Pyxidicoccus xibeiensis: one gene and its partners. Each later gene encodes a partner of the first gene's protein in a complex. Links are inferred from orthologs where the notes say so. Each region holds a gene or a part of one and is shown in the gene's direction. Other genes may lie near its edges.

Region 1 (3,642 bases):
ACGCGGACCTCGTCGATGCGGGCCTGCGAGCAGCTCAGGGTGGAGCCGCCGGCCACGATGTCCCACCGGATGGAGGCGCCGCCGATGGCCCACATGGAGGCGGTGTGCGACGTGGGAGCACCGGCCTGCGTCACCATGAGGCCGTTGTAGTAGTACAGGGGCATGTCGTCCCGGTTGAGCGCGACGAACTCCAGCGAGTGCTCCCCCGGCTCCAGGTACGGCGTCTGGATGCTGTTGGCGCCATGGCCCCGGGTGCAGTCGAAGCGCGCCCACTCGCCGTCATTCACGCGGACCTCCACGGCGGTGATACCGGCCTGGGTGCAGCTGGGGCTCGGGCTGGAGGTGTTCGCCGGGAACAGCCAGCTCACGTAGGCGAAGGACGGCGGGCTGCCCGTCGGCGTGAGGTCCACGCTCACCGTCACGTCGCCGTCCACCCGGAAGGTGCCGCTCGCCAGGTAGAGCTGCTCGTTGCCGTAGCTGACGCCTTCGATGGTGAAGCTGTACACGCCCGGCACGAAGTCGTGGAGGACGATGCCGTCGAAGCCGTTGGCCTGGCAGGGATAGAAGCCGTCATTCGCGAGGCGCTCGCCGGGGATGACGATGTTCACACCCTTGATGTCGCGGTCCTCGTCGCAGCGCAGTCCGCCGAACGTCCAGCGGAACGTCACGTCGCCCGGGTACTCGGGAGAGTTGTCGTGGATGACACAGCCTGGAGTGACCGCCGCCAGGGCGAGGAATGCGACCAGCAGTCGGGAGTTCATGGGGGACCCGTTCGTGGGGTGGTGAGGTGTTCGGCCCGTTACAACCCCTCGGACGAGCAGCCTCGGGAATTATTCACCCGCACCGGCAAGCCGTTTCAAGCAACCGGGCGTGTCCCCTTTGTTTGACCCTGTTGTTTCGGAGTGTTACGCGCTGACCCCCATGACGCCCCACCTGCCCCTGGCGCTCGGCGCCATGAACTACGTGGAGATCATCCGCGATGCGTCCTTCATCGAGCTGGCCGTCCTGCTGCTCCTGATGGGCGTCTCTGTCGCCTCCTGGGCCCTCATCGCCATGAAGGCAACCCAGCTCTCCAAGGCTCGCGCACAATCTCTCACCTTCCTCGACACCTTCTGGAAGGCCTCTCGGTTGGAGGCCATCTACCAGACGGCCCAGAAGCTCGACGGCTCGCCGCTGTCGAAGGTCTTCTGCGCTGGCTACGAAGAGCTCAGCAAGCTGGCCCAGGCCAAGGAGGGCGGCGCCGAGGGCGCCATGGCCGAGCGGCTGGGCGGAATCGAAAACGTGGAGCGCGCGCTCAACCGTGCGTCCACGGCGCAGATTACGGAGTTGGAGAACCGGGTGTCCTTCCTGGGCACGGTGGGCGCGGCGTCGCCCTTCGTGGGCCTGTTCGGCACGGTCATCGGCATCCTCAGCGCGTTCAACCAGATTGCCGAGCAGGGCAACGCGACGCTGGCCACGGTGGCCGCGCCGGTGGGCAACGCGCTGTTCGCCACGGCGGCGGGCCTGTTCGCCGCGATTCCAGCGGTGGTCGCCTACAACTCGTTCGTCAGCCGCATCAAGGTGTTCGACACGGAGATGGCGAACTTCTCCGCGGACTTCCTCAACATCATCAAGCGGCACTTCTTCCGGTAGCCGGAGACGACCATGGGAATGGGCGGAGGCAACCGCGGCGGTGGGCGCACCACCATGAGCGAAATCAACGTCACGCCCATGGTGGACGTGATGCTGGTGCTGCTCATCATCTTCATGGTGACGGCGCCCCTCATCCAGCAGGGCGTCAAGGTGAACCTGCCGGAGACGAAGGCCGCGCCGGTGGAGGCCACGGAGAAGAAGCTGGTGCTGTCCATCGACGCCGGGCGCAAGGTCTACATCGGCGACGCCGAGGTGGCGCTGGAGGAGCTCCAGGAGAAGCTGGCCGCCAACGCCAAGGCCCAGGCCGACAAGGAGGTCTACCTCCATGCGGACCGGGACGTGCCGTACGGCGTGGTGGTGGAGGTGATGGCGGCGGCCCAGCGCGCCGGCATCAGCAATGTGGGGATGATTACGGACCCGACACCGGGGGCCAAGACGTCCAACACGGGCAAGGGCAAGTCGAAGGAGGCGAAGCGCTAACCCATGACGGACTCCGCGGTGAGCCACAGCCTGCTCGTCACACGCCCCACGCGGCTGTCGCGCTTCGTGGGGGCGTCCGTGGTGGGCCACATCGCCGTGCTGCTGGCGGCGGTGCTGTACGCGCGCTTCTCGGGTGGCCCCAAGGTGGACCTGAACGCGAAGCCCATCAACGCCACGCTGGTGCGCCTGGGCAAGCCCAGGGACTCCAAGCTGCTGCCGCGCAAGGAGCAGCCGCCGCCTCCGGTCAAGGAAGTGCTCGCCCCCAAGCCCGCGCCGGAAGCGCCGCCCCCCGCGCCCACGCCCGCCGCGGTGGCGGTGCCGATTCCCGGCGTGAAGCCGGAGCCCTCCGCGCCGCAGCCCGCGCCCCAGAAGGGTGAGAAGACGGGCGAGGACCGGCGCAAGCGCCTCTTCGGCGCCTTCGACAAGACGGCCAAGGCGGCCGAGCCCGAGGAGCAGGAGGGCGCCGAGGATGGCGACCCGGACGGCGACTCGGCCAAAGCCGAGGGCGAGCGCTACTTCGGCCTGCTCCAGTCGCAGGTGCGCCGACACTACAACGTGGCGGACACCATCCCCGAGTCCGAGCGCCTGCACCTCAACACCGTCGTCGCCGTGCGGCTGGGCCGCGCCGGCGAGGTGCTGGACGTGAGCCTCACGAAGCCCAGTGGCAACGATTTGTTCGACTCCGCCGTCGTCACCGCCGTACGCAAGGCCGCGCCCTTCTCGCCTCCGCCGGACCACCTGCGGGACACGCTGCAGAAGAGCGGCGTCAACCTGAGCTTCAGACCGAACGCCCTATGAAAGCCCTGCTCCTCTCCCTCGTCCTCCTCCCGCTCGCGGCGCTCGCGCAGGCGCCGACCATCGAGATTTCCGGCGCCAACTTCCGCCCGCTGCCGGTGGCCGTACCCGCGCCGGTGACGCAGAACGACGGCGGGAAGAAGCTGGCGCCCGCCTTCGACCAGGCCTTCAGCTTCGACCTGGCCGCGTCCGGCATCCTCCAGGTGCTGGACCGCAAGAGCTTCACCGCGGACCCGACCGAGGGCATGACGGCCGGCACCATCAAGTTCCCCCGCTGGGCGGACGTGGGCGCCGAGGCGCTCGTCAAGGTCTCCCTGGCGCAGGACGGCGGCACGCTGCGCGGCGAGCTGCGCCTGTTCAACGTGGGCACCGGCCGTGAGGACCTGAAGGTCGCGAAGGACGCCCCGGCGGACAACCCGTCGCTGCTGGCGCACCGGCTGGCGGACGCGCTCTACCGTCACTTCACGCGCGAGCCCAGCCCCTTCCTGTCGCGCATCACCTACGTGCGCAAGGCCGGCAGCAACCGCGACATCGTGGTGGCGGACTGGGACGGCGGCAACGCGCAGAGCCTCACCAAGGGCGGCATCAACATCCTCCCCGGGCTGAGCCCGGACGGCGCGAAGGTGGCCTTCACCACCTACCGCAAGGGCCGGCCGGACATCTTCGTGCAGGCGCCGGGCGGCGAGGCGCGCTCGGTGGTGTCCGAGGGGCAGATGGCCACCGGCGCGGCCTTCT
Region 2 (3,764 bases), on another replicon or contig:
GCGTCGAGCCGAGGTGCGTGTATCGGTCGACCACCACCGTGGCAGGAAACGCGGAGAAGCTGCCGTAGCCGAGCTGTGCCTCGGAGCTGGCCAGCCCTGCCGCCGGGTCTGTCCCGGTCGGCTCGGTGAGCGCATCTTCGGGCCCCGCGCAGGCCACGGACAGGGTGAGAAGGACCACGGAGGGGATGAGGCGAACCAGGTTCCGCTTCATGTTCAGCTGCTCCTCGGCGTGACGCGGCGGGAGTGCCGCGAATCCAGCGTAATCAGGTTGCAAGAAGCTGGACCAGCCACCTGCCGACCTTCCATGCGGCCGGGAAGTTTCCGCATGCATCACCACGTTGCCGTGTGCCGGCCGGCGTGAAATGGTGCCCTTCCCCCACCTTTCCCCCTTGCTCGATGAACACCGCCGCCTCGGGGCGCCCCCGCGCCCCACGCCACGCCTCCCTCCAGCGCTCGCCGTCTGAGAGAGCCCTGCACGCGGCAGGCAGCACCGCGCCCCTGTCCGCGAGGCACCCGTGAGCCTCGCGCCGCCTTCCGCCACCGTGCCGGACACCACCATGAGCCGCTCCGATACCTGGGCCCGCTGGTTCTGGTGGCTCGTGCTGGCCGTGCTCCTCGTGGCCGCGGTGGCCGTGGGCCAGCACCCGCGCCGGGGCGTGGACTTCCGCGTCTACCTCACCGCCGCCGAGCGCTTCCTCGAGGGCACCGACCTCTACCGCGTCTCCGACGGCACCATGCCGTTCAAGTACGCGCCCGTCACCGCGCCCCTGTTCATCCCCTTCACCTTCTTCCCCGCGCGCGTCGCCGTCGCCCTGTGGAACCTGGGCTCCATCCTCGCGCTCGCGGCCGTGGCCCGCCTCACCACGCGCACCGCGCCGGGCCCGGGTGAGGCCGCGCCGTGGGCATGGGGCCCCGGCCTCGCCACCTTCGCGCTGCTGCCGGCCTTCACCTTCGAGCTGTTCTACGGGCAGGTGGATGCCGTCCTGCTCCTGCTCATCATCCTCTCCACCCTCGGCGCCGAGCGCGGCCACGTGTGGCGCCCCGCCGCCGCGTTCGCCGTCGCCTTCCTCCTCAAGCCTCCCGCCGCGCTCGTCGGCCTCTTCTTCCTGTGGCGCCGCCACTGGCGCGTCATCGGCGCCACCGCCGCCATCGGCATCGTGCTCGCGCTGCCCACCCTGGCCCGCTACGGCTGGGACGGCACCCTCACCCAGCTCCAGCTGTGGAGCGAGACGCTGGCGCGCACCACGCCTCCGTGGGCGCTGGGGGCGAACCCGCAGGGCCTGCCCACGCTGCTGCTGTCGCTCGTGCTGCCCGCCGAGTCCATTCCACCGCCCGGGAGCATGACGCTCGCGCAGGCGGTGGCCATCAGCCTCTTCCTCGCCGCCGTCCTCTGGGCGCGGCCCGGCCCGGCCGACCTGCTCGCCATGTGCTGCCTGGGCGTGACGCTGCTGTCACCGCTGGCGTGGCGCGCCAACTACGTGCTCGCGTGGCCGCTGGTGCGCGCCGCCGCCGAGAGCCGCTACAAGCCGAACCTCGCGCTCGTCGCGCTCATCGCCCTCACGGGCCTGCTCGTCTCCGACTCGGGCTTCGGCCCCGAGCTGTCCCGACAGGTCCTCCTTTGGCGCCCGTTCGCCGTCGTCTACTCCGTGCTGCTGCTCGCCCTGCTGTGGCAGGCGCGCCGCGCGGGGGCGCCTCGCGCGGTGACGGCCACGGGCGAGCTGGCGCGGCTGCCTCGCACCCTGCCCGGCATGCGCGCGCCGTGACGTAGTGGCAATCCCGCAGGCGCGCGCGCCGTGACGCTTCCTCCATTCGTTTGGAGGTGAAGTGTCACGGCCCGTGAACACCCGTGAGACATGGCGCCGCTATACGCGGTTCAGCCATGTTCGAAACGTTCGACAGCGCCACCGACGTCAGCTCGGCGCGGCGGTTCGCGCTCTCCACCACGGCGTCCATCGGCGTCTTCGTGATGATCGGCGTCGCCGTCGTCTCCGCGGCCAGCAAGGTGCGCGAGGTCATCCAGGAGAAGAAGGGCACGGACGTGGTCTTCCGTCCGCCACCTCCGCCCGTCGTCGAGGTGAAGCCTCCCCCGCCGCCCCCGCCTCCGCCCAAGCCGAAGCTGGCCCCGAAGCCCGCGGCTCCCGTCGCCGCGAAGGCGCCGCCTCCCGCCGCGCCCGTGGTGGCGCCCGCGCCGCTCGTGGCTCCGGACACCGTGCCGCTGACGAAGCCTCCCGAGGCAGAGCGGGAGACCGTTGCCGCCGCGCCCATCGCCGTGGGCGGCACCGGCGCGCTCGTCCCGGGCGGCGTGGTGGGAGGACTCGGAAGGGGTGACGGGCTCGCGGGCGGCGGTGGCCGCGTGGCGCCCATCAACCTGCCGGAGTCCGCCACGCCTCCGGAGCCGCTCGAGTCCAACCTCATCCCCGAGTACCCCTCCGAGGCCCGCTCCAAGGGGCTGGAGGGCATGGTCATCCTCAAGGGCGTGGTCGAGGTGGACGGCCGCGTCACCCAGCTCAAGGTGATGCGCGGCGACGAGCCCTTCGCCAGCGCCGCGCTCGCGGCGGTGCGGACGTGGCGCTTCAAGCCCGCCGTCGTCTCCGGCCAGCCCGCCGCCGTCTACCGCATCTTCAAGGTCCCCTTCCGCCTCAAGTCGTAGGCCTCACCCGCCCTGCCCCCAGGAGCCCCCGTCATGAACTTCAATCTCAGGGACATCTACAACCACATGGGCGTGTTCGCCCTGGGTATCGCCTGGACGCTCATCCTCTTCGCCATCGCGTCCCTGGCGGTGTTCTTCGAGCGCCTCTTCGTCTTCGCCCGCTCGCGCGCGGCGTCCAGGCGCTTCGCCGCCCGCGCCGGACAGCTCCTCGTGCAGCACCAGCACGACGCCCTGGTGAAGGAGGCCGAGGCGACGAAGGGCAGCCACCTGGCCACGCTGTTCGGCGGTGGCATGAAGACGTTCCTCGCGAAGTCCCGCGTCCCCGCCGGCAAGCTGGGCCCGGTGGAGCTGACGCGCCGCGAGCTGGTCCGCATCAACGAGCGCGTCAGCGCCGACGTGCGCCGGGGCATGTCCGTGCTCGCCACCGTGGGCTCGGTGGCGCCGTTCGTCGGACTGCTCGGCACGGTGGTGGGCATCATCGAGGCCTTCGCCGGCATCGCCAAGGAGGGCTCCGGCGGCCTGGGCGCGGTGTCGGCCGGCATCGCCGAGGCGCTCGTCGTCACCGCGCTCGGCCTGCTCGTCGCCATCCCCGCGGTGCTGATGTTCAACTTCCTGTCCACCCGCGCGGATGCGCTCCAGCTCTCGCTGGACGCGGCCCGGGGCGAGTTCATGGACTACCTGGAGGACCTGGGCCCGCAGAAGCCCGCCCCGGCCAACGGCGCCGCGGTGGCCACCGGGCCGGAGCTGGCCGCTCGCAAGGAGGGGCGCGATGTCCACCCCGCGTAGGGCGATTACGCCCGAGATGAACGTGACACCGCTGGTGGACGTGGTGCTCGTCCTCCTCATCATCTTCATGGTCGTCACGCCCCAGATTGAAGCCGGCGCCTCGGTGGAGCTGCCCGCCGCGACGAACCCGGACCCGGAGAACAAGGAGCTCGAGCCCACCATCGTCAGCCTCGCCGCGAATGGCTCCTTCTTCCTGGAGCGCAAGGAGCTCGAGCGCGACGCGCTCATGGCGGAGCTGAAGGCCCTGCACCAGAAGGACCCGGACACCCGCGTGGTGCTCAAGGCCGACCGCGGCGTGCGCTACTCCGAGGTGCGCGGCGTCTTCAAG
Region 3 (3,688 bases), on another replicon or contig:
CGCGCGGTGACGGCCACGGGCGAGCTGGCGCGGCTGCCTCGCACCCTGCCCGGCATGCGCGCGCCGTGACGTAGTGGCAATCCCGCAGGCGCGCGCGCCGTGACGCTTCCTCCATTCGTTTGGAGGTGAAGTGTCACGGCCCGTGAACACCCGTGAGACATGGCGCCGCTATACGCGGTTCAGCCATGTTCGAAACGTTCGACAGCGCCACCGACGTCAGCTCGGCGCGGCGGTTCGCGCTCTCCACCACGGCGTCCATCGGCGTCTTCGTGATGATCGGCGTCGCCGTCGTCTCCGCGGCCAGCAAGGTGCGCGAGGTCATCCAGGAGAAGAAGGGCACGGACGTGGTCTTCCGTCCGCCACCTCCGCCCGTCGTCGAGGTGAAGCCTCCCCCGCCGCCCCCGCCTCCGCCCAAGCCGAAGCTGGCCCCGAAGCCCGCGGCTCCCGTCGCCGCGAAGGCGCCGCCTCCCGCCGCGCCCGTGGTGGCGCCCGCGCCGCTCGTGGCTCCGGACACCGTGCCGCTGACGAAGCCTCCCGAGGCAGAGCGGGAGACCGTTGCCGCCGCGCCCATCGCCGTGGGCGGCACCGGCGCGCTCGTCCCGGGCGGCGTGGTGGGAGGACTCGGAAGGGGTGACGGGCTCGCGGGCGGCGGTGGCCGCGTGGCGCCCATCAACCTGCCGGAGTCCGCCACGCCTCCGGAGCCGCTCGAGTCCAACCTCATCCCCGAGTACCCCTCCGAGGCCCGCTCCAAGGGGCTGGAGGGCATGGTCATCCTCAAGGGCGTGGTCGAGGTGGACGGCCGCGTCACCCAGCTCAAGGTGATGCGCGGCGACGAGCCCTTCGCCAGCGCCGCGCTCGCGGCGGTGCGGACGTGGCGCTTCAAGCCCGCCGTCGTCTCCGGCCAGCCCGCCGCCGTCTACCGCATCTTCAAGGTCCCCTTCCGCCTCAAGTCGTAGGCCTCACCCGCCCTGCCCCCAGGAGCCCCCGTCATGAACTTCAATCTCAGGGACATCTACAACCACATGGGCGTGTTCGCCCTGGGTATCGCCTGGACGCTCATCCTCTTCGCCATCGCGTCCCTGGCGGTGTTCTTCGAGCGCCTCTTCGTCTTCGCCCGCTCGCGCGCGGCGTCCAGGCGCTTCGCCGCCCGCGCCGGACAGCTCCTCGTGCAGCACCAGCACGACGCCCTGGTGAAGGAGGCCGAGGCGACGAAGGGCAGCCACCTGGCCACGCTGTTCGGCGGTGGCATGAAGACGTTCCTCGCGAAGTCCCGCGTCCCCGCCGGCAAGCTGGGCCCGGTGGAGCTGACGCGCCGCGAGCTGGTCCGCATCAACGAGCGCGTCAGCGCCGACGTGCGCCGGGGCATGTCCGTGCTCGCCACCGTGGGCTCGGTGGCGCCGTTCGTCGGACTGCTCGGCACGGTGGTGGGCATCATCGAGGCCTTCGCCGGCATCGCCAAGGAGGGCTCCGGCGGCCTGGGCGCGGTGTCGGCCGGCATCGCCGAGGCGCTCGTCGTCACCGCGCTCGGCCTGCTCGTCGCCATCCCCGCGGTGCTGATGTTCAACTTCCTGTCCACCCGCGCGGATGCGCTCCAGCTCTCGCTGGACGCGGCCCGGGGCGAGTTCATGGACTACCTGGAGGACCTGGGCCCGCAGAAGCCCGCCCCGGCCAACGGCGCCGCGGTGGCCACCGGGCCGGAGCTGGCCGCTCGCAAGGAGGGGCGCGATGTCCACCCCGCGTAGGGCGATTACGCCCGAGATGAACGTGACACCGCTGGTGGACGTGGTGCTCGTCCTCCTCATCATCTTCATGGTCGTCACGCCCCAGATTGAAGCCGGCGCCTCGGTGGAGCTGCCCGCCGCGACGAACCCGGACCCGGAGAACAAGGAGCTCGAGCCCACCATCGTCAGCCTCGCCGCGAATGGCTCCTTCTTCCTGGAGCGCAAGGAGCTCGAGCGCGACGCGCTCATGGCGGAGCTGAAGGCCCTGCACCAGAAGGACCCGGACACCCGCGTGGTGCTCAAGGCCGACCGCGGCGTGCGCTACTCCGAGGTGCGCGGCGTCTTCAAGGCGATGCAGGACCTGGGCTTTCCCGGCATCAACCTGCAGGTCATCGACAAGCCGAAGCACTAGGAGGAACGCGCGATGGCATTCGACCTCGGAGGCGGTAGGGGCGGACTCCGCCCGTCCATGAACGTGACGCCGCTGGTGGACGTGGTGCTCGTCCTCCTCATCATCTTCATGGTCGTCACCCCGCTGCTGACCAGGCAGATGTGGATGAACGTGCCGGCGAAGAACGACAAGCAGGAGGAGCAGCCGCCGCCTCCGCCCGACGCCCTGCCTCCCGTGGTGCTCACGGTGGACAAGGGCGGCGTGCTGCGCATCAACCGCGAGGAGGTGCCGCGAGACCAGGTGGTGGCGCGGCTCCAGCGGATGCTCAACGCGCGCCCGGACAAGATTGTCTTCTTCGACGCCAGTGATGACGTGCCGTACGGCGCCGCCATGGACGTGCTGGACCTCGCCCGGGGCGGGAACATCACCGTCGGCGTGTTGCCGGACAAGCTCGCGGACTGAAGCGGCCCTCGGCGGACCGTGACGACGAGTTTTCGGTCCGCCGCCTGAATCGTCACAGCCCATCCATTCCCCCGCCACGCGTGTCGCGTTCTTTACGAGCGCCGACCGCCGGCAAGGAGAGTCGTGTTGCCTCGCACCGCCCTTTCGCGCGCCCTCGTGGCAGCGCTCGCCGTCATCACCACGTCCGCGCTCGCGCAGGTGAGCGGCACCGACGTAGCGGCGCCGCCCTCAGGTCAGGACGTTACGTCCCCGTCTACCGCGCAACCGCGGGCGCCCGCCCCGGCGCCCCACAGCGGAAGGAACATTCCTTCCACCCCAGGCGCGGCGCCCCAGCCTGGAACGAACGTTCCTTCCGCCTCGTCGGCCCAGGACGCGGCGCCTCAGCCTGGAACGAACGTTCCTTCCGCCGCCGAGCCCGCCGAGTCCCTGGCCACCGAGGGCGCCGCGACTGACGACGTCATGCTGGCCGAGTCCGCCGAGCCGCCCCCGGGCTTCACCGGCATCCACGGGCGCGTGGTGGACGAAGCCAACAGTGAGGGCCTCATCGAGGCCACCGTGAAGGTCGTCACCGGCGCACAGAAGCAGGCGCTCACCGACCTCGACGGCAACTACCGGCTCGCGCTGCCGCCCGGGAAGTACGACCTGCGCGTCTTCTATGACGTCTACCAGGGCCGCCGCATCACCGGCGTCGTCGTCACGCAGGGCAAGGTCACGAAGCTGGACGTCGCCCTCAGCGCGGACGTGGGCGCGGTGCAGGAAGTCGTCGTGGAGGCCCGCGCGGACCGCCGCGCCGAGGGCGCCCTCCTCCAGGAGCGCAAGAAGGCCGCCGCCGTGTCGGACGCCATCAGCGCACAGGAGATTGCCCGCACGCCGGACTCCAGCGCCTCCGACGCCGTGAAGCGCGTGGTCAGCGCCACCGTGGTGGATGGCCGCTACGTCCTGCTCCGGGGCCTCGGTGGCCGCTACAGCACCACCCTCCTCAATGGCGCCCTGCTCCCCAGCCCCGAGCCGGACGAGCCCAGCGTCCCGCTGGACCTCTTCCCCACCTCGCTGCTCGCCAACCTCAACGTGGTGAAGAGCTACACCGCCGACCTGCCCGGCTCCTTCGGCGGCG

The links.
Region 2: the proteins of tolR (region 1) and LXT23_RS05000 are in contact, whole or in part, in a cryo-EM structure (PDB 9DDO), measured with the Escherichia coli proteins. The link is inferred for Pyxidicoccus xibeiensis from one-to-one orthologs.
Region 3: the proteins of tolR (region 1) and LXT23_RS05005 are in contact, whole or in part, in a cryo-EM structure (PDB 9DDO), measured with the Escherichia coli proteins. The link is inferred for Pyxidicoccus xibeiensis from one-to-one orthologs.

What each region holds. Positions count from the first base shown.
Region 1 is NZ_JAJVKV010000017.1:47,566-51,207, reverse strand. What follows is about bases 560-3,378. They hold tolR (protein TolR), read left to right. Parts: upstream 560-1,644; coding sequence 1,645-2,112; downstream 2,113-3,378. Other genes in these bases: tolB (Tol-Pal system beta propeller repeat protein TolB), read left to right, coding at 2,907-3,378; LXT23_RS42550 (energy transducer TonB), read left to right, coding at 2,116-2,910; LXT23_RS42560 (MotA/TolQ/ExbB proton channel family protein), read left to right, coding at 922-1,632; LXT23_RS42565 (hypothetical protein), read right to left, coding at 560-761. In the rest of the region: more of LXT23_RS42565, read right to left, coding at 1-559; more of tolB, read left to right, coding at 3,379-3,642. UniProt on the Escherichia coli protein: Involved in the TonB-dependent energy-dependent transport of various receptor-bound substrates.
Region 2 is NZ_JAJVKV010000001.1:1,234,496-1,238,259, forward strand. The notes cover bases 824-3,764. They hold LXT23_RS05000 (energy transducer TonB), read left to right. Parts: upstream 824-1,879; coding sequence 1,880-2,650; downstream 2,651-3,764. Other genes in these bases: LXT23_RS04995 (glycosyltransferase family 87 protein), read left to right, coding at 824-1,763; LXT23_RS05005 (MotA/TolQ/ExbB proton channel family protein), read left to right, coding at 2,684-3,436; LXT23_RS05010 (ExbD/TolR family protein), read left to right, coding at 3,420-3,764. Outside these bases: LXT23_RS04990 (hypothetical protein), read right to left, coding at 1-211; more of LXT23_RS04995, read left to right, coding at 516-823. UniProt on the Escherichia coli protein: Interacts with outer membrane receptor proteins that carry out high-affinity binding and energy dependent uptake into the periplasmic space of specific substrates such as cobalamin, and various iron compounds (such as iron dicitrate, enterochelin, aerobactin, etc.).
Region 3 is NZ_JAJVKV010000001.1:1,236,190-1,239,877, forward strand. Bases 1-2,865 are described here. They hold LXT23_RS05005 (MotA/TolQ/ExbB proton channel family protein), read left to right. Parts: upstream 1-989; coding sequence 990-1,742; downstream 1,743-2,865. Other genes in these bases: LXT23_RS04995 (glycosyltransferase family 87 protein), read left to right, coding at 1-69; LXT23_RS05000 (energy transducer TonB), read left to right, coding at 186-956; LXT23_RS05010 (ExbD/TolR family protein), read left to right, coding at 1,726-2,133; LXT23_RS05015 (ExbD/TolR family protein), read left to right, coding at 2,146-2,574; LXT23_RS05020 (TonB-dependent receptor domain-containing protein), read left to right, coding at 2,698-2,865. In the rest of the region: more of LXT23_RS05020, read left to right, coding at 2,866-3,688. UniProt on the Escherichia coli protein: Involved in the TonB-dependent energy-dependent transport of various receptor-bound substrates. Protects ExbD from proteolytic degradation and functionally stabilizes TonB.